DNA from 4 places in the Paenibacillus sp. B01 genome. Region 1 is predicted to be linked to each of the others. Evidence: riboswitches for the same ligand, from Rfam matches in the RefSeq annotation. Region 1 holds a riboswitch; each other region holds the start of a gene.

What was found. A riboswitch is a leader RNA that binds a small molecule or an ion and turns the genes downstream of it on or off. The one in region 1 is predicted to bind cyclic di-AMP.
Region 2: linked by a shared signal. The riboswitch ahead of GE073_RS19315 (TrkH family potassium uptake protein) and the one ahead of GE073_RS10385 (hypothetical protein) in region 1 are both predicted to bind cyclic di-AMP.
Region 3: linked by a shared signal. The riboswitch ahead of GE073_RS01090 (C40 family peptidase) and the one ahead of GE073_RS10385 (hypothetical protein) in region 1 are both predicted to bind cyclic di-AMP.
Region 4: linked by a shared signal. The riboswitch ahead of GE073_RS21890 (hypothetical protein) and the one ahead of GE073_RS10385 (hypothetical protein) in region 1 are both predicted to bind cyclic di-AMP.

What each region holds. Positions count from the first base shown of each region.
Region 1 covers NZ_CP045802.1:2,424,985-2,432,652, reverse strand. The annotation lists gene kdpA (potassium-transporting ATPase subunit KdpA) at 1-1,387, opposite strand, end outside; gene GE073_RS26050 (potassium-transporting ATPase subunit F) at 1,412-1,492, opposite strand; gene GE073_RS10385 (hypothetical protein) at 1,593-2,030, opposite strand; cyclic di-AMP (ydaO/yuaA leader) riboswitch at 2,193-2,391, opposite strand; gene GE073_RS10380 (universal stress protein) at 2,720-3,376, shown strand; gene GE073_RS10375 (FAD/NAD(P)-binding protein) at 3,474-4,892, opposite strand; gene GE073_RS10370 (endo-1,4-beta-xylanase) at 5,676-7,668, opposite strand, start outside.
Region 2 covers NZ_CP045802.1:4,518,374-4,526,041, forward strand. The annotation lists gene GE073_RS19305 (LysR family transcriptional regulator) at 1-688, shown strand, start outside; gene GE073_RS19310 (potassium channel family protein) at 725-1,402, opposite strand; gene GE073_RS19315 (TrkH family potassium uptake protein) at 1,424-2,776, opposite strand; cyclic di-AMP (ydaO/yuaA leader) riboswitch at 2,847-3,031, opposite strand; gene GE073_RS19320 (CPBP family intramembrane glutamic endopeptidase) at 3,279-4,898, shown strand; gene uvrC (excinuclease ABC subunit UvrC) at 4,977-6,902, opposite strand; gene GE073_RS19330 (YqzM family protein) at 7,185-7,337, shown strand; gene GE073_RS19335 (YezD family protein) at 7,480-7,668, opposite strand.
Region 3 covers NZ_CP045802.1:238,133-245,800, reverse strand. The annotation lists gene GE073_RS01110 (YwhD family protein) at 1-1, opposite strand, end outside; gene GE073_RS01105 (M1 family metallopeptidase) at 188-2,140, shown strand; gene GE073_RS01100 (hypothetical protein) at 2,169-3,017, shown strand; gene GE073_RS01095 (hypothetical protein) at 3,271-3,498, shown strand; cyclic di-AMP (ydaO/yuaA leader) riboswitch at 3,734-3,892, shown strand; gene GE073_RS01090 (C40 family peptidase) at 3,898-4,401, shown strand; gene GE073_RS01085 (cryptochrome/photolyase family protein) at 4,534-6,045, shown strand; gene GE073_RS01080 (M15 family metallopeptidase) at 6,099-6,776, shown strand; gene GE073_RS01075 (alkaline phosphatase) at 6,881-7,668, shown strand, end outside.
Region 4 covers NZ_CP045802.1:5,100,688-5,108,355, reverse strand. The annotation lists gene GE073_RS21900 (IclR family transcriptional regulator) at 207-977, shown strand; gene GE073_RS21895 (dicarboxylate/amino acid:cation symporter) at 1,228-2,598, shown strand; gene GE073_RS21890 (hypothetical protein) at 2,756-3,346, opposite strand; cyclic di-AMP (ydaO/yuaA leader) riboswitch at 3,352-3,543, opposite strand; gene GE073_RS21885 (amidase domain-containing protein) at 3,752-4,870, shown strand; gene GE073_RS21880 (D-alanine--D-alanine ligase) at 4,958-6,085, shown strand; gene GE073_RS21875 (hypothetical protein) at 6,164-6,481, shown strand; gene uvsE (UV DNA damage repair endonuclease UvsE) at 6,478-7,494, shown strand; gene GE073_RS21865 (sulfite exporter TauE/SafE family protein) at 7,531-7,668, shown strand, end outside.

The DNA of each region.
Region 1 (7,668 bases):
CGTTGTTGGCCGCGGACGACGTGAACTCGTAGAGCGCCTGGGTAAGGCCATGGTAGCCCGGGTTCGAGATCGTATCGGGATAAGCATAAAGAGCGGCGGCCGTCGGCAGCAGGATGAGCGCCGGCTGCACGAGCAGCGTCAGCGCGATCAGCTTCATTTCGCGACCCTCCAGCTTCTTGCCGAGAAACTCCGGCGTCCGGCCGACCATCAGGCCGGAGAGGAACACCGCCATCAGCGCGTACAGCAGCACGTTCATGAGGCCGACGCCGGAGCCGCCGAACACGGTGTTCAGCATCATGTTCATGAGCGGCACCATGCCGCCGAGCGGCGTGAACGAGTCGTGCATCGAGTTGACGGCGCCGGTTTCGGAGGCGGTCGTCACGACTGAATAGAGCGCGGATTGCGGCACGCCGAAGCGGGTTTCCTTTCCTTCCATGCTTCCTTGGCCGGAATCATAGCCGAGCGCCGCGATCGCGGGGTTCGCCTCCTGCTCGGCCGTCAGCGAGACGCCCAGCATGACGACGAATAGCAGCGCCATGGAGACGAACAGCACCCGCCCCTGCTTCGGGTTGCCGACGAGCTTGCCGTACGCGAACGGCAGCGCCGTCGGCACGAGCAGCATGAGCAGCATCTGCAGCAGGTTGCTGATCGCGTCGGGGTTTTCGAACGGATGCGCGGAGTTGACGCCCATATGGCCGCCGCCGTTGTTGCCGAGCTCCTTGATGGCGAGCAGCGAGGCGACCGGACCGCGCGCGATCGTCTGCTCCCCGCCCTCCAGCGTCTGCGCGGCGGCAGACGGCTCCAGCGTCTGCGGCACGCCGAGCGCGACGAAGACGAGCGCCAGCACAAAAGCGATCGGCAGCAGCACCCGCGTGATCGAGCGAACGAGATCGACGAAGAAATGGCCCATCGGCTTGCCGGCCAGCCCTCTCATGAACGCCATCGCCGCGCACAGCCCCGTCGCCGGCGAGACGAACATCATGAACACGATCGCGATCATTTGGGACAGATAGGATAAGCCGCTTTCGCCGCTGTAATGCTGCAGGTTCGTATTGGTCATGAAGCTGATCGTCGTGTTGAACGCGAGCCGCGGCTCCATGTTCGCGATCCCGCTCGGATTGAGCGGGAGATAGGCTTGCGTGCGGAAGACGGCGTAGACGAGCAGCAGCATGACTCCGTTGCTGACGATCAGCGCCGCGGCGTAGGCTTTCCAGCTCTGGCTTCCGGGGCGGATGCCCCCGAGGCGGTAGATCAGCCGCTCCGCCGGGCCGAAGACGCGGTCGAGGCCGGTCGGCTCCAGGCTGTAGGCCCGATAGAGATACAGTCCCGCCGGCTTGGCCAGCAGCAGCACGAGCAGCAGCGTGATTGCGATGGATAGTCCTGCCATCATGGGAGGTGGCTCCTTCTTGGGTCAGAATTGGTCGGGGTGAAGCAAGACGTAGACGAGGTAGAGGAACACGGCCGCGACGACAACCCACAGGAGCGCGATCATCGTTCCTCGCGTCCTTCCTGCGCCTGCTTGCCGCACCAGGCGAGCAGGCCGAGCATCGCGGCGGTCAATCCGATCAGCAAGGCGAGCATGCCGATATCCATCATGTGAATGGCTCCTTTTCCTTGTCTTGGCGGGCTTCGTCCTGAATGAGGTAAAAGACGTCCTGCCCGTTTGTATGAATGACATAATCCGCTCCGAGCGACTTGTAGACGCCGCCCGAGCCGCGGCCTTGCGTGACGACGAAGATGCTGCGGCCGGTCCAGCCGCGGAAAATCTGCACATAGCGGCAGCAGAGAGCGAGGCTGCTCTCGAACAGGTAGACGTTGCCGCATCGGCATTCAGGCGCCGGATTGCGGTCCTTTTCGGCCGTATCGATTTGCATGATTCGACCTAAGCCGAGGCGCTCCAGCCGCTGCCTTTCGCGGCGGCTGTTGACGACTGCGGCGCAAGGAATCCGCATGCGCTTCAGCTGCATCAGGAAGCGTTCGCCGGCCGCCGTGGCCGGCGAGACGAGTATCGTTTCGGGATCGAGATCCATGGTGGTTCTCCTTCGGGTGGCGAGGGCGGCGGACGGCTGCGGACCGGGATCCGCTTCGGAAAAAAGCGCGCAAAAAACCACAGAGGCAGCGGCCCCTGTGGTCTTGGTCAGATCACAAGCGTCATCATCCTCTCTCCCGATCGGAGCACGGCGCGCTATGGCGCGCGCCGCCTCCTGCGCTTACGAGGTTAGCTGTCGGATTCGGACGGTGAGAGTCGCCCTACCCGAGGCAGACGGATTCCATGGATCCGCTCCCCCGGGATTCACCCCTGGAGCTGCGGCGGCCGACTCTCACATCGGCGGCCGCAGGCTCCGCTTGGTTCCCCCGTTTTCCATTTCGGAAACTCAGCGTTGTCAAAAGCTGGTCTGGCTAGCTGAGACGAATCTTACACCCGGACTTTTCGGAAAGTAAAGCCGGGCCAGCGGCGAAAATCCGGCCGCGATCGCGCTTGTCGAGCAAGAAAGGCCGATCGATCTCCATTTCTCTCTCTGAATCTCGCTCATTCTCTCGAATTCATCTCGACGCATGCCAAAAACCCGCCTCCATCGCCGATTTCATTCTCGGCAAACGAAGGCGATGGTCGCGCTTACATGAAGCGGGACGGCTGAATTCCGCCTGCGCCGCCTTTTACAGACCGCCCTCTCGTCGCGTAGGATGAGCAGCAAAAAAAAGTGAAGGAGCAATTGCCATGCCCAAATCGGAACACATCCTCGTCTGCCTGTCGTACGGCCCGCACGGAGAGCGCCTCATCCGCCGCGGCGCCGAGCTTGCCGCGGCGGCGGGCAGCCGCTTGGTCGTCCTGAGCGTGGTGTCGGACGTCGAGGCGGCGCCCGGCTCGGCGCAGGAGGAATGGCAGCGCGTCTGGCGCGACGCCGCGGCCGAAGCAGGCGCGGAATTCCGGGCGGTGCCGTCCGCAGGCCGCAAGGCCGTCGACGTCATCGCCCATACGGCGATGATCGAGCGCATGACGCAGATCGTCGTCGGACAGCCCGTGCCGACGCGCTGGGAGGAGCGGTTCCACGCCTCCTTCGTCGACGCGCTGCTGCGCCGGATCGGCCAGACCGATCTGCATGTCGTCGCCGTGCAGCGGCTGGACGAGGAGCTGGAGCGGACCCATGAGCGCGGCGTCCGCGTCGCGGTCGCCGCGCGGGACGGCGGCTACGTCATCCAGAGGACCTTGGACAAGAATGGATGCTCCGGCGTCTTTTTCCGCAGCCGCGATACCGAGTTCGAGCATGGCCTGCTGAAGCTCAAGGACGGCAGCAGCCGCAGCCGCGCCTTCAAGGTGCGTCACGGCGCCGTCGTCGATCCCGAATTCCCGGCCTTCTGGCGGAGCAGAAGCTAGGGCGTGTTTGCATAACCCGAAGCGGGATTGCAAACACGCCCTAAGGAGACGTTTTTACGCGATTTTTATTTGGCAGACCGGGTCGCCGGGCGTAAGATCAGCTTAACGAATCCATCCAGCCCGTGAACTCCAGCTCGTCGTACCGGTAGAACTGATCCAGAATCCGCTCGCGATCGTCGAGGAACAGCCCGCCCGCGACCTCCGACACGAGCTTCGGTATCGCATGGCGCATGCCCGACAGCGCGGAGGCGGATAGGCCGCAGCTGATCATCGCGGAGTAGTTGAACGTGTGGAGGCCGTGCAGCCGCGACGCGCCCTCCTCGTCCCGGCTCGTGAAGGCGAAGCCCGGCGTCAAATACGGATGGGCGTCGAGCACGGGGCTCGCGATGTCCGCCGGCGCCTCGTACCGGTCGCCCCAGCGGGCGATATGGCGCTCGACCAGCCGCAGCTCGGGACGCAGCGCCGGGTCGGTCAGCAGCCCGGTGCTGACGACGAGGAAGTCGAACGCCTCCTCGCCCTGCGGCGTCGTCACGACGGCCCGCTCTCCTTCCGTCCGCACCGCGAGCCAAGGCGCTCCGACGTGGAGCCGGAAGCCCGGCCAGGCGGCCGCCCGCTGGAACGTGTCGTTCGTCGGCGGCTGGTTGTGCTTGAAGAAATGCGCCATGACGGCGTACTTGTCCTCGTCGGACAGCCGCGGGAAATGCTCGATCATGCCCGAGTGCTCCATCTGCCGGATCGGATTGATGCGCGGCAGCTCCGGCCGGCGGACGAATACATGCGCCTCCGCGACGCCCGCGGCCAAGGCGAAGCTGGCGTTGTCGAACGCCGACGCGCCTCCGCCGAGCACGGCGATCCGCTTGCCGCGCAGCGCCTCGAAGTCAATCGCCTCGGACGTATGCGCGTACAGCTCGCGCGGCACATGGCGCGACACGAGCGGCGGCACATGCCACTCCCCGCCGCCCTGGATGCCGGTCGCGAGGATGACCTTGCGGGCGAGCAGCTGCGGAGCCGGCGCGCCGGGGCCTTCGAGATGGAGCCGGTAAAGGCCCTTCTCCAGCGGCTCGACGAGCGTCAGCCGCGTCTCGTTGACGACAGGCAGGTTCAGCACCCGGCGGTACCAGCGCAAGTAGCTCATCCAGTCCCCGCGCGGAATTTTGTCGATCGCCTCCCAGCCCTCCTCGCCTGCCTGCGCCTCCCACCAGGCGCGGAACGTGAGCGACGGAACGCCGAGATCGATGGACGGCAGATGCTTGGGCGTGCGGAGCGTGTTCATGCGAGCGTACGTTTCCCACGGTCCTTCCTTGCCCTCCGGATTCTCGTCGAGGATGATGACGTTCGAGACGCGTTCCTTCATTAAGGCAAATGCGGCTCCGAGTCCGCTCTGGCCGCCGCCGATGATGGCGACGTCATGCACATGGCCCTCGTCATGGCTCCTCGGCTGGACCCAGCCCGCCCCTCCGAAGGCGATATAAGACAGGTCCCGCTGGACCTGGGCGTTCAGTTGCTCTAGGCTCATCCCGCATCGTTCCTTTCTGCTGTTCCGCTTGCCGGCCCGGCGGCTGGAGGTCAGACTATCTGCCGCATCCGATTCGTCTTTTTGGCGACCAGACCGTTTCAGCCCTTTATCGCGGCTCTCAATGTCTCCTTCATGTTATATTTTATTACATGATGCGTAAAGAGTTGCGGAAAGAACTTGTAACTCGCCGCCTTCGATTTGTGCCCGTTGACAAGAGCGGGACGATCCTGCTGATGGCCGATATCGCTTTGCGCAGCAAAAAGAGCCGCGCAAAGAGGGCGGCTCGGAGCTTGCCATCGTTCCTGATTCCAGCCTCTTATCGACGGTCATAACGGGCTCAGCTGCTCAACTCCTTCGTTTCGACTCCGTCTCACGAGAGTCTCACGCTGGCGGCCTCGACTGCTGCGCAGCGCCTTGGAGGATGAAAAAGGCGCCAGGCTGCCGACGCATCGCGCTCCCTAAAGGCAAAAATGGCGTTAGGACGCGCTGATGACGATGCATCGCGCTCCCTAAAGGCAAAAATGGCGTTAAGACGCGCTGATGACGACGCACCGCGCTCCCTAAAGGCAAAAATGGCGTTAAGACGCGCTGATGACGATGCACGCTCGCACACTACCAGCTTGAATCCATTCCGTGTCTTTCTTTCAAAAAAAGCCTTGCCAAGGTCGCTTTCATCGACCTCGGCAAGGCTTTAGCTGTCTAACGCTTCTAAAGGAAGCTCGCTTTAACCGCCTCCACCGATCAAGAACGGACGATGTGTGAGGCACGATCCTGCTTGCCCGATCAAGGCAGGAGCAGCTTCCAAACCGCGTGGAGAACGGCCGCCGCTTCGGCGCGGGTCAGCGCGCCGGCCGGATTCAGACGGCCGGCCTCGTCGCCGCGGACAAGTCCGGCCGCGACGAGCTTCTCCGCGTCCGCGCGAGCATAGTCCGCGACCTGGCCGGCGTCCTTGAAGCCGGCCAGTCCGCCCCCGCTGCCGCTGTCGAGCGGCCATCCAGCCGCCTGCAGCGCGCGCACGGTCAGCGCCATCATCTCCTGGCGGCTGAGCGGCGCTTGCGGCCGGAACGTGCCGCCGCCTTGGCCGCCGGCGATGCCGAGCTCCTTGGCGGCGCTCAGCTCGGCGGCGTACGACGCGTTCGCCGGAACGTCGGCGAACGGAGCTTGCGTGCCGGCTGCCGCTCCGCCCTTGAGCTCGAGCAGGCGCAGCAGCAGCGACACATAATCCGCGCGGCGGATCGGCGCCGACGGCGAGTAAGCGCCGGCTCCGGTGCCCTGGATCAGTCCGCGCGCGGCGAGCGTCTCGATCGCTTCCTTCGCCCATGCGGCGGAGGATAGATCGGAGAAGGACGCCGGCACAACCGTCATCGCATACAGGCCGGACGCGGAGAGCGGGAAGCGGATCTCCGCCGCGGCGGCGTCATACGCCGAGCGGATGACCGGCACAAGCGCGCCCGTGCCGCTGCGGAACCGGATCGACGCCGCATGGGCGGATGCGATCGCCGGTCCGTCCTTCGGCACGGCCAGCGTCGCGGAGGCTCCCGTCGCGGAGCTCGGTGCGAGCTCCTTGCCATCCGCTTCGAGGCTCCACTGCAGCGCCGGCAGGCCCGAGGAGCTGACGCTCCACGGCAATCCGGACGCGGATGCCTTGGCGAGCCGCAGCGTCACGACGCGGTCAGGCGCCAGCCCGGCGCCCTGCAGCAGCTGTCCCGGCAGCGAGACGGCCGCGAAGCCGGCGTCCAGCTGCAGCGTCAGCGCAGCTTGCCCGGCCAGCCAGCCGGCCGGCAGACGGACTTCGAAGGCGTCGGCCTTGGACAGCGCGGCGAGATCGACGGCGATCTGGCGGCTGCCCGCCTCGCCGACGGCGGCCGCTTCAAGCAGGCGCCGCAGGTACGCTTCCGTCAGCTCGACGGTCGCGCCCGCCGTGCCGCTCGTGACGACTGGCCCCGGCGTCGGCGATGGAGAAGGCGTGCTCGCAGCCGGAGGCTGCTGGCCACCAGGCGTCGATGTCGGCGTCGGCGTGGACGTCGGCTGCGGCGACTCCGATTCGCCAGGCTCGCCCGGCTGGACGGCCTCGGACAGCTGCAGCATGCCGAGTCCGCTCGTATCCTGGTAGGACTGGCCGGAGCCGTCCGCCCAGTTTTTGACGGAGTAGCGGACGCCGCTGCCCGTCTCGTCGTTGTTCACCTGCAGGTCGAAGCCGATGTACATGCCTGCTGCCGGCTGGATCGCATCCAGCGCGATCTTCGCCTCGACCGCATACCCGCCGTCGACGATGCGGACCGCCGAAGCGTAGTTGTCTTGGCTGGCATGGCCGCCCGTCGTGCGCACGTTCTTGAAGTTGATGCGGTACTGGCCGTCATCCGCCTCATAGACCGGCGTCTTGCCGTTGTTCTGGTCGACGAAGATCTCGATCGAGTCCTGCTCCCAGGCGTTGGCGCTCGCATCGCTCAGCAGCGGGTCCTTCACGACCGCGTATACATACAGATTGTCCTCGTCCCACAGCGTGCGGAAAGCTGCCGTCGCCCCTTTGTCGGCCGGACCTTCGACCGCCACCTGGGTGAGCAGCTCGTCGGCCTGCTGCCAGATGCCGTCCGCCTCGCCGTCGATGACCGGCGTTCCGTAGCGGGCTTTCGCTTCCTTCGATGCCGCGGCCAGCGTCAGCTCGCCGTAGCCGAGATCGTCGCGCTCCTGCGCGCTGCGGGGATCGCTCCAGGAGACGATCGCGCCATTGCTGCCCTGCTCGGAGCCGTCGTTCACTCCCGTATCCGTCACCCGC
Region 2 (7,668 bases), 2.1 Mb from region 1:
CGAGTTCAAGCAGACCCACCGCTTCACGCTGACGATCGGCGCCAGCCTGACGACGCTGCAGACGACGCTGCCCGACCTCATCCAGGCGCTGACCGCCAGCCATCCCGAGATCGACATCAAGGCCGTGACCGGCAAAACCCACGAGATCGTCTCGCTCGTCCGGGACCGGAAAATCGAGCTCGGCCTTGTGGCATCCGTCATCGACGATCCGCAGCTGCACTGCGTGAAGCTGTTCGACGACCATCTCGAGCTCGTGCTGCCGCGCGGGCGCATGCTGTCCGACAAGCTCGCGATCGGCGACCTGAACGGGCTGCCGATGATCCTGTTCTCCAAGGGAACCTGGTTCCGCACGCTTACCGACGAGCTGTTCGACAAGTTCCGCCTGCATCCCGACGTGCGCATGGAGATCGACTCCTTCGAGGCGATCCTGCGCCTGCTGCATACATGCGGAGCGGCTACGCTGCTGCCGCGATCGTACATCCGGCCGCAGATGGCGGAGGACAACGACCTCATGCTCGTGCCGCTGCCGGAGCTGAAAAAGACTCGGCGCACGACCTCGCTCATCCACGGCGATCCGTCGCTGCTCGAGCCTGTCGTCCGCCAATGGATCGCGGAAGCGGCGGCCGGCTACGCGGCGCGTTCGGGCTTGCCGCTGAGCGCCCGCAGCGGCCTGCCGGGCCAGCCGTAGCCGGTTGCCGGCTCGGTCCGTCGCAGCCGGATGCCCTCAGCGCTCGCTGACCATGTTCTCGAAGTCCTCGATCCCCTCGTTCGTGCCGATGACGACCATGACGTCGCGCTCGGCCAGCACCTGCTCGGCCTTGGGCGCGATGATGATGCCTTGCGGCTTGTTGACGGCTACGATGCTGCAGCCGAACCGCTTGCGCGGATCGATGTCGGCGAGCGTCTTGCCCGCCAAGCAGCGCGGCACGGACAGCTCCGCCACGGAGTAATCGGAGCTCAGCTCGATGTAGTCGAGCAGGTTCGGCGAGACGAGCTGATGGGCGACGCGGATGCCCATGTCGCGCTCGGGATAGATGACCCGATCGGCGCCGAGCTTCTCGAGCACGCGCCCGTGCAGCTCGCTGACCGCCTTGACGACGACCTTTTTGACCCCGGCGTCCTTGACGAGGATCGCCGTCATGATGCTGGCCTGGATATCCCCGCCGATGGCGACGATGCAGCAGTCGAAATTGCGGATGCCGAGCGCGCGCAGCGCCTCCTCGTCCGTCGAGTCCGCGCAGGCGGTATGCGTGAGCGTGCCGCTCAGATCGTCGACGAGCTCCTCGCTGCGGTCGATGCCGAGCACCTCATGTCCGAGCTGCACGAGCTCCTTGCCGAGGCTGGATCCGAAACGGCCCAGTCCGATGACGCAGAATTGACTTCCTTTGGCTCCCTTACCCATTGTCTCTCTTTCTTTCCTTTCCTATCCGATGATGATCTTGCCTTCCGGATGCTTGTAATATTCCTTGCTGGCCTTGGGCCGGAGAGCGTACGCCATCGTCAGCGGGCCGAGCCTGCCGGCGAACATGACGAAGCTGATCACGAGCTTGCTGACATCCTGCAGCCCCGGCGTAATGCCGGTGCTCAGCCCGACCGTGCCGAACGCCGACACCGTCTCGAACAGGATGCGCAGGAAGTCGCGGTCCTCGAGCGTGCAAAGCACCATCGTCGAGGCGAGCACGATGGCGATCGACAGCATCGTGATCGTCAGCGCCTTGAGGATGCGCTCCTTGGCGAGCCGGTAGCGGAACAGCACGATGTCCTCCTTGCCCCGGAGCATCGCCCACATCGCCGCCGCGAGCGTCATGAACGTCGTCGTCTTGATGCCGCCGCCGGTCGAGCCGGGCGACGCTCCGATGAACATGAGAAGGATCATGAAGAACAGGCTCGCCTGGGTCAGAGCTCCGATGTCCACCGAGTTCGGTCCGGCGGTTCGCGTCGCGACCGACTGGAACAGCGACGCGAGCAGCTTGCCGCCGAGGTCGAGCGGTCCCATCGTGCCGGCATTCCCGTATTCGAACAGGAAGATGACGGCCGTCCCGAGCGCCACCAGGCCGCCGCTTGTCAGCAGCACGACCTTGGAGTGCAGCGTCAGCCGCCGATGCCTGCGGAAGTCGACCAGATCGGACAGGACGATGAAGCCGAGGCCGCCGAGGATGACGAGCGAGACGGTGACGAGATTGACGAGCGGATCCGCGACATAGGCGGTCATGCTGCTGTAGTTGCCCATGATGTCGAAGCCGGCGTTGTTGAACATGGACACCGCATGGAAGATGCCGTAATAGACGGCCTGCCCGGGCGGCATGTCGGACAGGAAGCGCAGCGCATACAGCAGCGCGCCGCAGCCCTCGATGACGAGCGAGTACAAAAGGACGCGGCGGATCAGCCGTACGATGCCCTCCATCGAGCCTTGGTTCATCGCCTCCTGCAGCAGCAGCCGCTCCTTGAGCGAGATGCGCTTGCGCAGCACGAGCGCGAACAGCGTCGCCATCGTCATGAAGCCGAGGCCGCCGATCTGGATCATCACCAGGATGATGAGCTGGCCCGCCAGCGAATAATGCGTTCCGGTGTCGACGACGACGAGGCCCGTGACGCAAGTGGCGGATGTCGCCGTGAACAGCGCGTCGATCCAGCGCGTCCCCAAGCCGTCCGCGGTCGCGAACGGCTGCATGAGCAGCAGCGAGCCGAGCGCGATGATGAAAGCGAAGCCGGCGATCAGGATCCTCGGCGGGGAAGGGATGAGCAGCTGCCTCAGCTGCAGCCTCCAAGCGGTCATAGGCGGCCATTCTCCTTTTTTTGCACACGACAAATAGGCACCGGAAACACCCGGTGCCCAGCGCCTGTGTGAGTCCTGTCATGGAAGCCTCCGAGGTTAGCTGACGGATTCGGGCGTGACGGCCGCCCTATCCCCCCGGAAAAGTTCCGAGCGGAATTCACCCCTGCGGATCGGCTGTCCGGCTCCACGAGCCGCCGTCCGCGCTGGTTCCCCCGTTCCCGGCGCTTGTCGTCCGGAATTCGGCAGTTTAAAGTTCTATAGGATCGGATTTGATTATATAGGATAAAGGACAGGTTACCAAATGCGTCCGCAGGCGTTGGCGGCCGATTTGCTTCGTTTTTCGAGGCTGGCGGACATTGCGGAGGATGCTAGCCCCTCCGCGCTCGCTCTTTTGCCCGCTGGCTCGTCCGTGCGGCCGGGCGGCATGGATAAAAGGAAAGCCGCTGTGGTAAGGTTAATCCATGGATCCAACCAGGCAGCGCCATCAGCAAGGAGGACTTCGATGAATTCATCCCATCTTGACCAGGCTTTTCGAAGATACGTTTGGTATGGCGCAATCGGAGCCGCTTTATTCCTGCTGCTGCAGGTCATCCCCTCGGCAGCCGGAGTCGGCGCGGAGAGCGAGCCGGTCCACCCGGTCAGCCGCGGGCAGGCGATGGCGGCTGCGGCCGACTTTGCCCAGAAGCAGCTGCGCGCGCTTCCCCAGAACGCCCACGCGGTCCATCAGGCCGACAGGCTGATGGCGGGCTATGTGGCGAAGGAGAAGCTGGGCAAGACGCTGGACAGCAGCGCCGGACTCAAGGTGCCCGTCGATGTCTGGCAGGTGACGCAGAACTTCGACGACGGCCGGCGGCTGCTCGTCGAGATCGGCATGACGAGCGGCAAGCTCGTCGGCTGGAAGCAGGTGCTCGGTCCGACCGGAGGCGACGGAGGAAGCTCCGCGCTGGAGGGCGAGGCGCTGGACCGGACGGTCCAGCGGCAGGCCGACGAGCTCGGACTCGGCCAGCTGCGCCGCTCGGGCCCGGCCAAAGAGGGCTCCGTCCGCTACGAGGCGGCGATCACCGTCGGCGAAGCGAGCCTGATCGTCCTCGCCGCCGGCGAGCGCTTGGAGGGGGAGAACAGGCTGACCCGCTTTCAGCCCGTCTACGAGGTCCCTGCCTCCTACGCCGCCTATACGATGGAGCAGGACCGGCTCGGCGAGCAATTGTCGCTGCTCGGCAATCTGCTGCCGTCCGGTATCATGACGCTGCTGGCCATCGTCTACGCCATCGTCATGAGGCGCTTCACGTCGTTCCGCCGGGGCTGGGCGCTGGCGCTGATCTTCCTCGCCTTCTACACGGTCAACAACTTCAATCTGCTGGACGGCTTGCGGGCGATCTACGGGGGCGAGGTCAACGCGGAGCTCGCGGCGATGGCCCAGCTCGTCTTCATGACGGCGCTCACCTTCGTCATGGCGGTCGGAGCGTACTTCTCGCTCGTCGCCGGAGACGGGCTGTGGAGAGCCCAGGGCCGGCCGCTCTGGACCGCCGGCTCGGAGCCCGGCTTCGGAGCCGAGGCGTGGAGCGCGATGAAGCTCTCCTACGCGCTCGCCTTCCTGCTGCTCGGCCTGCAGACGCTCATCCTCGGCGGCCTCTCGGCCGCCACGGGCGCCTGGGCGACGACGGACGTGACCCAGTCGCCGTACAACATGGCGGCGCTCTGGCTCATGCCGCTGCTCGCTTGGTGCGCCGCCATCCAGGAGGAGGCGGTGTACCGGCTGTTCGGCATCGGCCTGCTGATGAAATGGATCAAAAATCCGTTCCTCGCCTCGCTCATCCCGACGGTGATCTGGGCGCTCGGCCATGTCACCTACCCGATCTATCCGTCGACGACGAGGCTCATCGAGCTGACGATCCTCGGCCTGCTGTTCTCGTACCTGTTCCTGAAATTCGGCTTTTTCACCGCCGTCTTCACCCATGCGGTCATGAACAGCGTGCTCATGTCGATGTCCCTGTTCATGACCGGCCGGACGGCCGAGACGGCCGCCGGCGTCATCTACATCGTCGCGCCGATCGCCGTCGCGTGGCTGATGCGGCGGTACGGCCTGCAAAGGCGCGCGGCCGCCTATCCGCCGCCGGCCTGACGCGGCCGGCGCAGACGAAAAAGACGAAGCGGGAGGAAGTCCGCTTCGTCTTTTTTTGCTGGCCGGCCGCCCTCACCGCTACTCCTCGCGCAGCGCCTCGACGATGCGCTCCGCGAGCTTGTCGCCGATGCCGAGCGGACGGAAGTCCTCGGCCTTCGCCTCGCGGATCTTCTTGAGCGAGCCGAAATGCCGCAGCAGCTGCTTGCGCCGCTTCTCCCCGATGCCGGAAATCGAGTCGAGGCGCGACTCGGTCATCGACTTGCCGCGCTGCTCGCGGTGGAACGAGATCGCGAACCGGTGCACCTCGTCCTGGATGCGCTGCAGCAGGTAGAACTCCTGGCTGTCGCGCGGCAGCGTCACCGGCTCGGGCGGGTCGCCGACCATGAGCTGCGCCGTCTTGTGCTTGGCGTCTTTGACGAGACCGCATACCGGCACCTGCAGCCCGAGTTCGTTCTCGAGGATGTCGTTGGCCGCGCTAATCTGGCCCCGCCCGCCGTCGACGACGATCAGATCCGGCAGCGGCAGCCCTTCCTTGAGCACCCGCTCGTAGCGCCTGCGGATGACCTCGCGCATCGTCTCGTAGTCGTCCGGCCCTTGCACCGTGCGCACCTTGTATTTGCGATACTCCTTCTTGTCCGGCTTGCCGTCGGTGAACACGACCATCGCGGATACCGGGTTCGTGCCCTGGATGTTGGAGTTGTCGAACGCCTCGATGCGGCGGATGTCGGTCATTCCCAAATAGGCCGCGAGGCCCGCCTGAGCCTTGACGCTGCGCTCCTCGTCGCGCTCGATCAGCTTGAACTTCTCGTCGAGCGTCACCTTGGCGTTGCCCTCGGCCATCGCTACGACCTCGCGCTTGCGGCCGCGCTGCGGCAAATGCACCTTCACCTTGAGCCAGCTCTGGAGCGAGGCCCTCACCTCGTCGGCGGCCGAGCCCGGGGCCGGGTCCGCGCCGTCGGATTCCGGCTCCGGCTCCGCGAGGCCGTCCGCTTCTGCCGCCGAGTCCGGGGCAGAAGCGGACGCAGCGAGACTTTCCCCGGCGTCCGCCTCGCCTTCCTTGACGGCCGCGGAGGCGCCTGGCAGCGGCAGCAGGATTTCTTTGGGCAACGCCGGGTTGTCGCTGTAATATTGGGTCACGAACGTCATGAAGTCGTCATACGCCTCGCCGTAATACGGGAACGACGTCGTGCGCCGCTCGATCAGCTTGCCGCCGCGCATGTAGAGGATCTGCACGCACATCCAGCCCTTGTCGGTCGCATAGCCGAACACGTCGCGGTCGAGCGCGTCGGACAGCGTGATCTTCTGCTTCTCCATGACGGCGTCGATCGCCTGGATCTGGTCGCGGTATTCCTTGGCCCGCTCGAACTCCATCGCCTCCGCCGCGGCCGCCATCTTGCGCTGCAGCTCCGCCTTGACCTCGTCCTGGCCGCCGTTCAGGAAGCGCGCGATCTCCTGCACCATCGCCTCGTACGTGCCCGGCTCGATGTCGTACTCGCATGGAGCGATGCATTGTCCGAGATGATAGTAGAGGCACACCTTGTCCGGCAAGGTGTTGCACTTGCGCAGCGGATACAGCCGGTCGAGCAGCTTTTTCGTCTGCTGCGCCGCATAGGCGTTCGGATAGGGGCCGAAATATTTCCCCTTGTCCTTGACGATCCGCCGCGTCACCTCGAGCTTCGGATGCTTCTCGCTCGTGATCTTGATGTACGGGAACGTCTTGTCGTCCTTGAGCAGGACGTTGTAGCGCGGGTGGTACTGCTTGATGAGGTTGCACTCGAGGATGAGCGCTTCCATGTTGCTTGCCGTCACGATATATTCGAAGTCCCGGATCTCCGAGACGAGACGCTGCGTCTTGCCGTTGTGGGTGCCGTTGAAATACGAGCGCACCCGGTTCCTCAGCACCTTCGCCTTGCCGACGTAGATGATGGTGCCTTCCCCGTTCTTCATCAGATAGCAGCCCGGCTGATCGGGCAGCAGGGCGAGCTTGCCCTTGATGTGGTCCATCGTCCAGAGGCCTCCTTTTCGCGGCGCATCCGCTGGATTGCCGTACCTTCTATTGTAGCACAGGGGGCTTCGGCGAGTCAGTCCCCGCCTGTCCGCAAGGGCTGGCGGCCGCTCGGCGGCAATCGCTTCCATCCGAGCCGGACAGGCAAAATTCGCCTTTACATAAGTTCCGGAGTCTGGGTATACTACTAGGAGAAGTTGTCACGTGAGGTGCTGGCCCCCGGCCATGGACTCCGCCGCGCCGGCGGCAGGACAGCGATATTGAAGCGAGGAGGACGCACTATGGAGAACGTCAACGTCAGAGACCCGCGCGAGCATGTGAACGAGGAACCGCGAGACGACCTGAAGGATCTCGTGTTCGGATTCGGCGGCATGATCGGCTTTATGACCGTCGCCTATATCATCATGGTGATTGTCAAATACATCATCGATTAACGTTCCGCTACCCCATCCAACTCCACCCTCCGGCCCTCGGCCAGGAGGGCATTCATTTTTTAGGGGCCGCAAAGGCAAAAAAGACGAGGCGGAAATCCGCTCTCGTCCTTTTTGTTTTTGCGCGTCGACGCTGTCGTCGGCATCATCCTTGCGCTGCGGCCGTTCCTTGCTGCCGAGCCGCCGCAGCTTCGAACCGCTTGCGCTCTGTCCGGTCGATCTGCACGATCCGCCCGTCATGCACGGTGATGAGCACCGAGCCGTATTCCAGACCGTTGACCTGATCCGCGATGCGGTCGAGCCACGCTTCATCCAATTCCACCGGCTTCGCCAT
Region 3 (7,668 bases), 2.2 Mb from region 1:
TGCCCCGCTCCCTTCCATGACTTTCCGTGTCCAAAGACAAGCCATCTATGGTCCGAGCCCCCGCCCGCACGCCGCTCCCGGCGTACAAGCAGGGGCTTGTATTCGATATTTTTCATTTTAGCTAATAATCCGGCAAAAGCAAACATATAGATGGCTTACAAGCTTGTCAACGGGAGGGAACCGGTTCATGACCTGTCGCCGATCATACAAACCTTTTCTGCATGCAGCCCTGCTGCTCGCCCTCTTGCCGCTGCCGTGGGCCGGAACGGGACTGGCCTACGCGGAGCCTGCCGCCGGACAGGCCGCCACGCCCGCAGTCGAAGCCTCCCCGGCTCCCGCCCCCGTGTCGCAGCCGCTGTCCCAGCGCGTCACGGACTACCAGATCCAGGTCAAGCTGAGCGGCAAGACGCTGACCGGCACCGAGACCGTCACGTGGAAAAATCCCGGCAAGAAGACCGTGTCGGACATGTACCTTCATCTGTATCCGAACGCCTTTCTGTCGGACGAGACGACGTTCATGAAGGAGTCGGGCGGACGGCTCCGCGAGGACAAGGCGACCGAGGCGAGCCGCGGCTACATGCGGCTGGAGTCGCTCAAGACCGAGGACGGCGCGAGCCTGATGCCGCGCGTGCACTTCGTCCAGCCGGACGACGGCAACGAGAGCGACTACACGCTGGCCAAGCTCAAGCTCCCGCAGCCGGTCGCGCCCGGCGAGGAAGTGACGCTGCACATCGGCTTCAGCGTCGGCCTGCCGGAGGTGTTCGCGCGCATGGGCTACTCCGGCAGCTTCGTCATGGCCGGCCAGTGGTTCCCGAAGATCGCCGCCTACAACACCGCGTCCGGCTCGCGCCCCGAGGGCTGGAACGCCCATCAGTACCACGGCAACTCCGAGTTCTACAGCGACTTCGGCCTCTACTCGGTCAAGATCGACGTGCCGGCCGGCTACAAGGTGGCGGCGACCGGCGTGCAGACGAAGCCCGCCGAGGCGTCCAAGGACGGCCAGACGTTCACGTTCTACGCCGAGGACGTGCATGACTTCGCCTGGTCGGCCTCGCCGGACTTCCTCTACAGCGAGGAGGCGTTCTCCGCGCCGGGCGTGCCCGGCGTGCGCATCAAGCTTTACCTCGACCCGCTCCACAAGAAGCTGGCCGAGCGCTACATGCATGCGGCCAAGTCGGCTCTCGCCAAGTACTCGCAGTGGTACGGCGCCTATCCCTACAGCACGCTGTCGATCGTCGTCCCTCCCGCGGCCGCGAACGGCGCCGGGGGCATGGAGTATCCGACGCTCGTGACCGCCTTCGGCGCCGATACGGACAATCCCGGCTACAGCCTCGAGCGCACCGTCGTGCATGAGATCGGGCATCAGTACTGGTACGGCATGGTCGCGTCCAATGAATTCGAGGAAGCCTGGCTCGACGAGGGCTTCACCTCCTACTCGGAGGACAAGATCATGGAAAGCGAGTACGGCGTCGAGCCGCGCACCGCGCTGGAGGCGAGCTACGTCACCGATCCCGCTCCGCTCAAGCTGCTGTCCTGGTCGTACGGCTCCCATGGCCGCTACGCCGACAACGTCTACAGCCGGGCGAAGCTCGTGCTGACCGGCATCGAGCAGCGGACGGGACCGACGATGATGAACAAGATCCTGCGGACGTATTTCAACCAGTACAAATTCAAGCATCCGACGACGGCCGACTTCAAGCGGGTCGTGGAGCAGGTGACCAAGGACAGCTGGGACGACTACTTCAGCCAGTTCGTCTATGGCGGCCAGACGGCCGACTACGCGGTCGACTCGATCCGCGTCTCCCCGCTGGAAAGCGGCGGCGGCAAGCCCGGCTACGAGTCGCAGGTCGTCATCCGCCGCCTCGACGGCGTATACGGCCCGGTGAACATCCGCTTCCGCTTCGCCGACGGACGAACGATCGAGCGCATGTGGGACGGCGTGGAGGCCGACACGAGCTTCAAGCTGACCTCCTCCTCCCCGCTGCTGTGGGCGGCGGTCGATCCGGATCGGCTCAACGTGCTGGACAACCGGCAGATCAACAACTTCCTGCGCGCCGAGGCGCCGGCGGACCAGCGGGTGCGGATCAGCCTCGGCATCGTCAAGGCGCTGGAATGGCTCGCAGGAGCGTTCGCCTGGTGAGGGCGGCGGAAGAAAGGAGCGTGATCCCGTGTCCACCTATCTCAAGCAAGGCTGGGGGCTGACTGTCAAGCATCTGCCGATCGCCGCCTTCCTGTTCCTGTACCGGCTGCTGTGGGGCTTCTTCCTGTACCGGCTCGTCGACTCCGTCGTGCGCCCGCTCGTGCAGCGCTATCCCGGGGCGGACGGAGCCGCCTCCGGCGCAGACGCGATCTTCTGGGCGGAGTCGCAGTTCCGGCTGCTCAAGACGGATCTGGCCCATCCGTATCTATGGCTGCTGGGCGGACTGCTGCTCGCCCGCCTGCTGCTCGGTCCGCTGCTGAGCGCCGGACTCGCCTACTCCGTGCGGCATGCCGCGGAGTCCGGAGCCGAAGGAGGCACGCGCTTCCTCGAGGGCATCCGCGTCTGCTGGAAGCCGTTCATCCTGCTCGCTGCCGCCGAGCTGACGCTCGCGCTCGCTCCGGCCGTCTGGCTTGCGCGGGAGGGCTTCCAACGCTTCCAGCACTACAGCTCGCTGCCGCAGCTGGCCGCGGACGCGCTGCCCTGGGCCGGAGCGTGGCTGCTCTGGATCGGACTGCTCCATGTGCTGATCCTCAGCCTGCAGTTCGGCGCGGCAAGCGGCCTGGGCGCAGGGGCGAGCTTCCGCCAGGCGCTGCGCCGCCTGCTGCCGCTGGCAGGCGTCAGCCTCGTCCTGCTGCTGCTGTCGGGCCTGCTGCAAGCCGGCGTCAGCGCTGGGGCGATGGCCTGGGCCGGCCTTGCCGCCATCGTCATCCAGCAAGGGTATCATTTCGTCCGCACGCTGATCGACGTCTGGATCCTCTCCGCGCAGTACAGCTGCTGGTCCGACAAGCCAGATGCCGGAGGACGTCAGGTTAGTTGACAAATCCGAATGTCCATCCTATAATTGTGTAAATTCTCTGACAATTTTGTCTTGTTTTTCGGACCCGAATGCGGTGTATATAACATCCAGGCCGGCCGCGCAGCGCCGCCCCGGCACCGCCCCGCGAACACCAAACCTTCATCTGCCGATGATCGTACGATCATCATCCGCAGCTTTAATGGAGCATAGAAGCCATCGAATGCAGGACATGCTAGAGGAGAGTTTCATTTTAGAGAGAGAGGAAAGATTGACCATGACCGAAAAAATCTACGCCTACTACGAGCAGCTGCATCAAGCGACCGGCGATCTGCTGGACCGCGCCGGCGCCTACCGGAACGCGCAGGAGCTGGAAGCCCTGCAGAGCGAGCACGCCCGCCTGCGCCCGGAAGGGCTCGATCTCAGCGAGGCCGCGCTGACCCGCCTGATGGGCATGCGCACGAAGCTGCTCACGTTGATGGAAAACTCGCTGTACACGGCCTGATCCCCCGATTCGGATCGCTCCGGCGCGAACGACGCGCCGACCGCAAAAGCGCCCCTCGCGGGGGGCGCTTTTTTTCGATGCGGCAGAGCCGAAGCGGCCCGCCGGCAGAGGCGTCGATTCGACTCGAGCCCCCGAAGCAAGCGCTGTCATTTGTCTCTTTCAACATGAGAATTATGAGAAAATGTCGGGAAAGGGAGGAAAATAGCTTAAAGAAAAGAATACCACTTCCAGAAGCAGTTCAAACATGCCGAGTTCCATGACTATGGAAACGGGGGAACCATCTCAGGGTGAATTGATTTCGCCCTCCTCGCCGCAAGGCAGGAAGGCCGAGAAATCATAGGGAACCTTCAACCGAACCCCACAGCTAACCTCGTAGGCTCTGGAAGGAGCACTTCAGCTTTGAAGAAGAAAGCCGCAGCAATCGCACTCGGACTTGCCCTGCTGTTCTCGGCAGGCGCGCAAAGCGCATCGGCAGGATCCAAAATGGACGGCGTCATCAGCGACGTCATCGGCACGCCGTACAAGTCGGCGGGCACCACCTCGAAAGGCTTCGACTGCTCGGGCTTCACGTCCTACGTGTTCAAGCAGTTCAAGATCACGCTCCCCCACTCGTCCGCGGCTCAATCGGCCATGGGCAAGAAGGTCGCCAAAGACGACCTGAAGGCGGGAGATCTCGTGTTCTTCAATACGAGCGGCAAGGGCGTCTCCCATGTGGGCGTCTACGTCGGCGACGGCAAGTTCGCTCACGCTTCCTCAAGCCGAGGCGTGACGATCAGCGAGCTGAGCGAGTCCTACTACGCCAAGCGCTATATGTCCGCCCGCCGCGTCATGGACGACAAGACGTTCGAGAAGTACGCGGACGACGCTGCCGACCAGCCGGACGGCGGTCCGGACGTCGATTAAAAGCCTTTCGAAGCCGGACGAGCAGACCGCAGCAAGCCTCCCCTCGGAGCGCCTGCTGCGGTTTGTTTGCATTCCGGCAGGGTAGTACGGAAAGAGCATGATCGGCCGCGGCCGATCCAAGGAGGCAAGGACATGTATCTGTTCATCCACCGCAAGGATCTCCGAGCGGGCGATCTGCGCGCGTTCGACTACGCCGCCAGCCTCGGCATGCCGGGCATCCATGCGCTGATCCTCGATCCGGCGCAGCTCGGGAACGGCCGCGCCGAGTCCCATCCCGGACGGCATTTCCTGCGGGCAGCCGGGATGCTGCAGCGGGATTATGCGGCGCAAGGGGCCGAGCTGCAGCTGCTGCACGGCGATCCCGCCGACGTGCTGGACGACCTGCTCGAGCGGGAGCCGATCCGCGAGGTCGTCGTCACCGCCGACCATACGCCTTATGCGCGGCGGCGGGACGAGCGGCTCGCCGCCGTCTGCCGCAGCCGGGGCGTGCGCTGGACGGCGCTGGAGGACGTGCCTCTCGCCGATCTGGACGCGTTCCAGGAGCAGACGGGAAGAAAAGAGCCGTACCGCGTGTTCACGCCGTTCTACCGGGCGTGGAACGGTTATGTCCGCTCGCGGCTCGCGCCGCCTCCGGCCGTCGCTGCCGGCGGCCTGCCGACCGCCCGGCTCTCCGGCGGCGGCAGCTGGAGCGTGCCGGGCGAGCTGATCGGACTGCTCGCGGCCGCCGTGCCGGAGGACGAGCGCCCCGAGCGGCAGCTGGAGCGGTTCCTCGGCGGCAGCCTGCAGGCGTACGAGGAGCTGCGCGACCGCTACGCGCTGGATGCCGGGAGCGGCCTCTCGCGCTGGCTGAACGTCGGCGCGCTGTCGGCCCAGCGCGCCTACGGCCTCGCTCTGGATGCCGCCCGGACCGAGGACGGGCGCGAGCCGCTTGCCTTCGGCGGAGCGGCCGGCTGGCGGGCGGACGCCGCGAGCCAGCTCGAGCTGGCGCTGCCGGGCAGCGGCGAAGGCCCTGGCTCCGCGCCGCGCGATCCGTCGGCCGCGGCGGCGCGCTCCGGCGCGGAGAGCTGGATCCGCCAGCTCGCCTGGCGGGAGTTCTACCTGTACCAGGCGCGGTTCGACGCGGACTTTTTCCGCTATGAGGAGCAGGTCGACCTGTCCGGCCTGACGGAGCGGCATGCGGAGGCATGGCGGCAAGGCCGCACCGGCATCCCGCTCATCGACGCGGCGATGACGCAGCTGCGGACGACCGGCGAGCTGCCGAACCGGCTGCGCATGATCGCGGCGATGTTCCTGTGCAAAAACCTGCTGGCGCCGTTCACGGCGGGAGAGCGATGGTTCCGCGAGCAGCTGCTCGACTACGACGCTACGCTGAACCGCGGCGGCTGGCTGTGGAGCAGCTCGCTCGGCTTCGACGCCGCTCCGTACTTCCGCATCATGAATCCGGTCGTCCAGTCCAAGCGCTGGGATCCGGACGGCGCCTACATCCGGCGCTGGCTGCCCGAGCGGGCCGGATGGTCCGCCGCCGCCGTGCACGAGCCTTCGCCGCAGGCGGTCGTCGACCTCAAGGCGTCGCGCGCCCGCGCCATCGAGACGTACAAGCGGCTGCTCGCGAAGCCTTCCCGCCCGCTCGATCGTCTTCATTAGAACATAGACAAGGCGCAACCAAGACTACGCCAGCGAAGGAGACGCACATGGGAATGCCTCGACCGACACCCGCCCCCGCCCGGGCAGACGCCCGCGCCGCCGTCCGGCGCAAGCCGCGACGCAAGCGGAGCCCGCTGGGCGGGCTGCTCATCGTCGCCGGACTGGCCGCCGGGACGCTCGCCCTGCTCAAGCTGGAGCTGCCGCGGGCGTTCGACAAGATCGTGCCGCAAGGCCTGTACCGCGACGTGCCGCCCGTCGCCGGCCTGCATCCCGAGGTTCGGGCGGCGAGCGAGCGGCTCACCGCCCAGGCGAAGGCCGCCGGCATCGCCGTCGTGTTCACTGACGGCTTCCGCAGCGAGGCCGAGCAGGACGCGATCTACGCCCAGGGGCGGGATCGCGAGGGCCGCATCGTCACCCATGCCAAGGGCGGCGAGTCGTTCCACAACTACGGGCTCGCGATCGACTTCGCCCTGAAGGACCGCTCCGGCGACATCATCTGGGACATGGAGTACGACGGCAACAAGAACGGCCGGGCCGACTGGCTCGAGGTCGCCGACATGGCCAAGCGGCTCGGCTTCAGCTGGGGCGGCGACTGGGAAGGCTTCAAGGACAACCCTCATCTGCAGATGGATTTCGGCTACTCGATCCGCGAGCTGCAGCTCGGCAACCGTCCGGACGGCTCGCTGCTCGCGGACGGCACGGCGAGCGGGCCGCCAGAGAAGGCGGAATAATTTACAAATAAACTATTTGCCGCTAAACATCCCCGCATAAAGCCCTCTTAAGATAACGGATGAGCACTCGTTCATACCTAATTCTCTTGGGAGGGTTTTTTGAGATGAGAAAATCAAGCAAGACGAGCCGCATCCTGCTCGGGGCCATGCTGGCCGCCGCGACGGCCGTCGGCGGAGCCGGACTCGCCGAGCTCGGCCCGCAGCCCGCCGCGGCCGCGGAAGCCGCGGAGACGGCGAATGCCGCCCCGTCCATCTACATCGCCCCGATCCACCAGGCCAAGTTCCTCGCCGGCGCGAAGTTCGATTTTCGCGTCGAGCTGAACGACTGGACGGGCGACGCCTCGGCCGTCCGCATCACGATCAACGGCAAGAGCCCCGAAGCCGTCTTCGGCAAAAAGCTCGAGCTGACCTCCACCGCCAAGAGCCGCGAATTCACCGTCCGCGACGTCTCCTTCCCCAAGGCCGGAACCGTCTCCGTCTCCGTCCAGGCCGGCAGCCTGAAGCGCACCGTGCAGTATGAAGTCGTGAATACGGAGCAGGCCGGCCGCAAGGCGAAAAACGTCATCCTGTTCGTCGGCGACGGCATGGCCCAGCCGAGCATCACGATCGCCCGCGTCATGTCCAAGGGACTGACCGAGGGCAAGTACAACGGCCTGCTCGAGCTGGACAAGCTGGAGCAGCGCGCCGTCGTGACGACTTCGGGCATGGACTCCCTCGTCACCGACTCCGCCAACAGCGCGAGCGCCTACAACACCGGCCATAAATCGGCGGTGAACGCGCTCGGCATCTACCCCGACAATACGGAGAACTCGCTCGACGATCCGAAGGTCGAGACGCTGGCCGAGATGCTCAAGCGCTCGCGCGGCATGTCCGTCGGCATCGTGACGACGTC
Region 4 (7,668 bases), 2.7 Mb from region 1:
TAAGCACTTGTAATGTTGCCGTAAAATGAAGCCGTTTCTTTACGAGATAAAGGAAACGAGTTATACTAGGAGAATCTTAGTTTCACTGAATGAAACCGAATCGGGGTAGACGGACTCCGCTTTCTCCCCTATAATGATAATGATTCTCAATGAGAACGGAGGAGCGTCATGGCCTTCTCCGCCCCGGAAAGAAAGCAGGTGAGCGCATGGAACCGTCCCGTAGCGGCAAGGCCGAGGATGGAAAATCGAATGTAAGGGCCGTCGAGAGGGCGCTGGATATCCTGCTCTGCTTTACGACGGAGAGCGACCTGCCGATGACCGAGATCGCGGAGCGGGTCGGGCTGCACAAGAGCACCGTACACCGGATGCTGGCGACGCTGGAGGACAAGGGCTTCCTCGAGCGCGACCGCAGCTCCGAGCGCTACCGGCTCGGCATGCGCATCTGGGAGCTGTCGGCGCATCGGTCGCGGTCGGGCGACCCGGCGGTCATCTGCCTGCCGGAGATGGAGAGGCTGCGCGACACGCTCGGGGAGACGGTGAGCCTGTACGTGCGGGACGGCAGCGAGCGGATCCGCATCCAGGCCGTGCAGAGCAACCAGGCGATCCGGCGCGTGGCGCCGGTCGGCGTGCGGCTGCCGCTGTACGTCGGAGCCTCGAGCAAGGTGCTCATCGCTTTTGCCGAGCCGGCGCTGGCGGCGCAGATGATGTCCTTGGAGGCGCTGCCGCAAGGAATCGACCCGCAGTCGTTCCGCGAGCAGCTGGAGGAGATCCGTCGGCTCGGCTACGCGACGAGCATGGAGGAGCGCGAGCCGGGAGCGGCGGCGCTGTCGGCTCCGGTGTTCGACCGCAGCGGTCGGCTGGCGGCGGCGCTGTCCGTATCGGGACCGGCCGCGCGCTTCACGCCGGCCATCATACGCGAGCAGTCGGCGCTCGTCGTCCAGTCGGCGACGCGCATGGGCGCGATGCTGCCGGGCTGAGCGCCCTCGATTATGGCGTCTGCACAGGGATGCGGCGCCGATCCGGTTTCCTATTACCCGCAGAGGCGGCCTGTGAAGGCGCCGGGCTCTGCGGGTTTTTTGGCGCGGGAGCTTGGAGTGCCTTGATTCGGCGAGCTGGAGGCGTCGAAGCTTCATGCCAATTATTATTCACGGGCTAAATAAACGTTGACATAAGAAGTCAACCTCGCTAGTATACTATAGCATAGTAAATCACTAGGATATGAAGGGGATGGACTCATTGCCTGAAAACAACAACCTCGTGCATGCGTTCCAGACGAACTGGATCAGCCTGCTTGTCTCCCTCATCGTCATCGGACTGCTCGTCTGGCTGGCGCGGCGCCGCGTCGGCTTCGGCTATCGGGTGCTGCTCGCGCTCGGCATAGGCCTCGTCGTCGGCGTGACGCTGAACTCCTTGGAGATCGACGCCACGAGCATCAGCACGCTCGGCTCCATTTACGTCAACCTCATCAAAATGCTCGTCATCCCGCTCGTCGCCGTGCTGGTCGTCTCCAGCATCTCGTCGATCTCGAGCCTCGGGCAGCTGCGCAAGATCGGCACCAAGACGATCCTGCTCTTCATCGGCACGACCGGCGTGGCAGCGCTGATCGGCCTGCTCGTGGCGCTGGCGTTCAACCCGGGCTCGGGCATCGCCCAGGAGACGCCGGAAGGGTATGAGGCGCGGACGATTCCGACGTTCTCCGAGGTCATCCTGAACCTCGTGCCGTCCAACCCGATCGGCGACATGGCCGACGCCAAGGTCGTGCCGGTGCTGATCTTCGCGATCTTCATCGCCGTCGCCATCGTGCAGCTCAGCTCGCGCAAGCCGGAGGCGGCCGAGCCGGTGCGCCAAGTCATCGAATCGCTCAAGCAGGTCATGAACCAGGTGACCAAGTACATCATCCGCCTGACGCCATACGGCGTGTATGCGCTGATCGGCTCGATGGCCGCGCGCTACGGCTTCGATACGCTCAAGCCGCTCATCAGCCTCATTCTCGCGACGTATGTCGCGCTGCTGCTGCACTTCATCCTGACGTTCGGCTCGCTCGTCACGTTCTGGGCGAAGCTCAATCCGTTCAAGTTCCTGCGCAAGATCTACCCGACGATCGCCGTCGCCTTCACGACGCGCAGCAGCTACGCGACGCTGCCGGTCAACCTGGAGGTCATCACCAAGCGGCTGCGCGTGTCGCCGCGCATCGCCAGCTTCGTCGCGCCGCTCGGCGCGACGATGAACATGAACGGCTGCGGCGGCGTCTGGCCGGCGGTCGTGGCGATCTTCGTCGCCGAGGTGTACGGCGTGCCGCTCGGCATCTCCGACTACATCCTGATCGTGCTCGTCAGCACGATCTCCTCGATCGGCGTCGCCGGCGTGCCGGGACCGGCGTCGATCTCGACGACGGTCGTCCTGACCGCGCTCGGCCTGCCGCTGGAAGGGCTCGGCCTCGTGCTCGCGATCGACGCCGTCGTCGACATGGGCCGCACGGCGGTCAACGCGACCGGCACGACCGTGTCGTCGCTGCTCGTCGCCGTGTCGGAAGACGAGTTCGACCGCGAGAGCTACAACCGCGACGAGGAAGAGGAGCTGGAGCTGAGCCACGCGTAAAGCAGGGCGCAGCGGAATGAACGGGACGAAGCGGAGCCGGCTCCGCTTCGTCCCTGTTTTCAACCCCATGAACGCAGCGAAGCCCCCGAGGGACATGGCCCTTCGGGGGCTTCCTGCATGAGCGGATCATGCGGCAGGGATCAGCGGGTTGCCTGGATTACATCGAGTGCTGGATATGGATGTCGGAAGATTCGATGAGGTAGTGCCTTCTCCAGAAGGCGGTGGCGGGAAAGGGCATCGCTTCTCTGGAGCCGGGCTCCAGAGCCTTGCGCAAAAGACGGTCCCGATGATCGCTGATCCACTCGGCGTCATAATAGAGCACCGACATGACCTCGTCGCTCGGAACGCCGACGAACGATTGGAACCAGCCGCTCCAGCTCTGCCAGTCGGCGGGAGCCTCGGAGTAGGACATCGTGACGACGGCACGGTGCAGGCTTGAGCCTGCATAAAGATGAAGCGCGACCAGATAGTCGCCGCTGCCGCCTGCAAGCATCGCCGTGGTGCGGCTGATGAACAGGTCGATGCGGCGGATGCGGCGGTCGGGAGCGAGCGGCTCCTCGACCAGAAGAGCAGCGTGGCGGGCGTCGTGCCCCGCCTCCTCGATGACCTCGGACGCATCCAGTACGACCGGAAGCGGCAGCGAGGCGGAGCAGGCGATTTCCTGCTCGGCGCAACAGGCGGCGGAGCGGTGGACGGCTCGCAGCCGTCTCGGCTCCGGACCGCCGGTGAAGCGTTCCTGCAAAGACATGGTCGAACCTCTCCTTTGGTTGCTTACGGGGTTAGCTGACGGATTCGGGCCAAGAGAGTAGCCCTACCAGGCGCAGTCCGCGGCGGCTTCGGCAGCCGCGCGTCGGGTGCGCGCCGGATTCACCCCGGCAGGCGCGACAAGGCGCCTGCGGTTGGTTCCCCCGCTTCCACTTTCGTGGAATTCAGCAGAATAGAAATGTGCTGAACTTTATCATACTTCAGGCCGGCCTGTCTTGTAAAAGGCTATATTTAGCGAAAATTCGATGAAATGCTGTCGGGAACTCGTCCATGCGGACCCATCGTCGCTCTAAAGCGCTCTCATGGAAAAGGATCATAATCCGGAGCGCATCCGTCATAGGATGGAAATTAAGATGGAGAAATAGCGCTTCGGAGAGGATGGGGAAGGATGGCGCGGATCAAGGTGGGAAAAAGGCCTCCGCAAGCCGATGCCGGCGGGGAGGAGCGACGGAGCGAGCCGCCCGCAGGCTGGCGCGGCGCCGTGCAGCATTATGTGCAGGCCTGCAACCAGGCCGAGGTGGAGCTGCGCGACAGCGCGCTCGCCGGAATCATGACGGACGCGGACCATCGGCTGCGCCTGCTGCACCGGCTCCAGCGGCAGCGAGAGCGGGCCGAGGAGCGGGATCTGCTCACCTCCCAATGCGAGACGCGGGCCGCGCTGGTCAAGGTCAACGAATCCGGCGCGGAGGTGTCGGTCGTGCTCCAGCTGCATCTGAAGCGGCATGTCCAGCACAAAGGCCGCCAGTATACGGAGGAGCGGATCGAGCGCGAGCGGATATGGCTCGCACCGGCCGGCGCGGACGGGAGCTGGCGGCTGACGCGGGTCGAGCCGCTCGTCGGCGAGCGGCGGCCGCGCTACGGCCATGCCGCGGCGGACAGCGCGCTCGCCGAGCACCGCTCCTACGGCAACGGCGGCGGCAGCGGCATCCAGCCGCCCGGCGCGCCGCGTCCTTTCCTTAACTATGGCGTCGTTCCGCGCATCAACACCCGCTCCCGCGCCGCCCGGTACCGGCGCGAGCTGGTCGCGGCCTACGCGGACCAGTGGTGGAACGAGCCGAATCCCGCTTACGAGGAATTCGAGGTCAACTGCACCAATTATGTGTCGCAGTGCGTCTTTGCAGGGGAAGCGCCGATGAACTATACTGGGAAAAGGGAATCCGGCTGGTGGTACAAGGGACGGACGGGCGGCCAGGAGCAGTGGAGCTACAGCTGGGCCGTGTCCAACGCGTTCCAGCTCTACTTGAGCTTTCCGCGCTCGTCCGGCATGCGGGCGACGCCGGTGGAGAGCGCGGCGGAGCTGGAGCTCGGCGACGTGATCACCTACGACTGGAACGGCGACGGCCGCTTCCAGCATACGACGGTCGTGACGGCGTTCGACGGGGACGGCATGCCGCTCGTCAACGCCAATACGGTGCCGAGCCGCCACCGCTACTGGGACTACAAGGATTCGTACGCGTGGACGGAGCAGACCCGCTACCGGTTCTATCATTTGAGCGACAGCATGTAGCACGGCCAGGATGCCGGCAGCCGGTCCGCATGGGCGGACCCGGTTGTTGGCATCCTAATTTCTAGAGGGTACCGGAGGGCTAACATCATGGGAGAGAAGATTCGCGTCGGACTGGTCTACGGAGGCAAGTCGGGGGAGCATGAGGTGTCGCTGCAGACGGCGCTGGCGGTCATGGGGGCGTTCGATTTCGGCAAATACGAGATTCAGCCCTTCTACATCACCAAAACGGGCGAATGGCGCTCGGCAGGCGTGCTGCTCGCGGCTCCGGACAGCGTGGAGCAGCTGAAGCTGGAAGGCGGCGACAGCAGCCTGGCGCTCGCGCCGGTATTCCGCGGCCTGGCCCCTGCGCCGGCCGGCGAGTCGGCGCTGCAGGCGGCGGCCGCCGCCGCCGCGCCGGAGAAGGCGGTCGACGTCATCTTCCCGCTGCTGCACGGCACCTTCGGCGAGGACGGCACGATCCAGGGGCTGCTCGAGATGGCCAACATCCCGTACGTCGGCGCGGGCGTGCTCGCCTCGGCGGTCGGCATGGACAAAATCACGATGAAAAAAGTGTTCGCCCATGAAGGGCTGCCGCAGTGCATCTACCGCAGCTTCAACCGCACGCAGTGGGAGAAGGACCATACGTTCTTCGTCATGGAGATCGAGGTCGCGCTCGGCTATCCGTGCTTCGTCAAGCCGGCGAACCTCGGCAGCAGCGTCGGCATCTCCAAGGCGAAAAACCGCGAGGAGCTGATCGCCGCCGTCGAGCTGGCGCTGCGCTACGACCGCAAGGTCGTCGTCGAGGAGTTCGTCGACGCGCGCGAGATCGAGGTCAGCGTGCTCGGCAACGACGAGCCGCGGGCATCCGTGCCCGGCGAGGTCATCAGCGGCGCGGACTTCTACGACTACAACGCCAAGTACGTCGACGGCACGAGCATCATGCAGATTCCGGCCGACCTGCCGGCCGAGACGGCCGAGGCGGTGCGCGAGATGGCGATCCGCGCCTATCTGGCGATCGACGGCTCGGGCCTGTCGCGCGTCGACTTCTTCCTTCGGAGGAGCGACGGCCAGCTGCTCATCAACGAGGTGAACACGATGCCGGGCTTCACGCCGTACAGCATGTACCCGCTCATGTGGAAGGAAACCGGAATGCCGTACCGCGAGCTGCTCGACACGCTGATCGAGCTGGCGCTGGCGCGCCACGCCGACAAGCAGAAGATCCACTACGGCGGCTGAGCCGCAGCAAGCGTGCTTTCCCCAGGCAGAGCCCTGCTCTGGGGAGGCGCTTTTTTACATAAAGAGGAGGGACAAGCGATGGGCTTCGCCACCGAGTTCAATTCCGTCTGCAAATTCAAGTCCGAGCAGGAGCTGTACGAGCTGCTGGAATACGGCAAGGGCAAGATGGTCAAGAGCGGCTTCCGCGTCTTTCCGACCGGCCAGAAGGTGATCGCGTACACGCCGGACAACCGCGCGATCGCGATCGTGCGCATCCTCGCCTCCATCGCGGAGATCAACTTCCAGGGCCAGGAGGTCACCCAGGTCGAGATGGAGCTGGTGCGCAAGCTGACCGAGGAAGAGTCGCGCGTCCAGACGAACCTCGCGCATGAGATGTTCTTCGGAGAGCGGGGATGATCGTCCGCTTCGGCTTTGTCGCGATGAGCCTGCTGCTGGAGAACGCCTCCCCGTCGCGCACGATGACCTACACGAACTTCGCCAAGCTGGGCGACCGGGAGGCCGGCCTCGCCAGGCTGGAGCGCATCGCCGAAAACAATCTGCGCAGCACGCTGCGCATCCTGAACAACAACCGCTATTCGGACATCCACCTGTACCGGTTCTCCTCCAAGCTCATCCCGCTCGCCACGCATGAAGCGCTGAGCGGCTGGGACCCGTATCCGGCGCTTGCTCCGGCGTTCGCCGACATCGGCGCGTTCGTGCGGAAGCACGGCATGCGCGTCAGCTTCCATCCCGACCACTTCTGCGTGTTCAGCACGCCGCGGCCGGAGGTGCTGCGCAGCTCGATCCGCGACATGGAGCATCATGTCCGCATGCTGGAGGCGATGGGGCTGGACGAGCGGGCTAAATGCAACATCCACGTCGGCGGCGCCTACGGCGACAAGGCCTTGTCGGGAGAGCGCTTCGTCCGCCAGTTCGGCGAGCTCGGGTCCGCCCTGCGCGGGCGCGTGACGCTCGAGAACGACGACAAGACGTTCACCGCGCGCGAGACGCTGGACATCGCCGAGCAGACGGGCAATCCGGTCGTGCTGGACATCCATCACCACTGGGTGAACGACGGCGGCGAGACGCCGGAGTCGCTGCATGGCGAGCTGTGGCCGCGCATCGCCGCGACGTGGCGCCGGGAGCAGGAGCGGCTCGGCCTGGGCGGCGGGCCGGAGGGGCTGCCGCCCAAGATCCACGCCTCCAGCCCGAAAAGCCTCAGCGATCCGCGCGGCCATGCCGACGGCGTGGAGCCGGGGCCGCTGCTCGCCTTCCTGCGGAGCGTGAACGGCTCGGTGCCGCATATCGACTGCATGCTCGAGGCCAAGGCCAAGGACCAGGCGCTCGCCTGGCTGATGGAGGAGATGCGCAAGCTGGAGGCGGCCGGACAAGGCGTCCGCGTCGTGGACGGCTCGACGATCGAGCTGTAGCGTCTTTTATAGGAAAGAAATGGGGAATCGCAACGCATGCTTGAATGGATCCTGATCTTGCTTACAGGCGTCGTCGCCTCGATCTTCGGCAGCATCGTCGGGCTCGGCGGCGGCATCATCATCGTGCCGGTGCTGCTGCTGCTCGGCCCGCAGCTGACCGGCGCGCCGATCCCG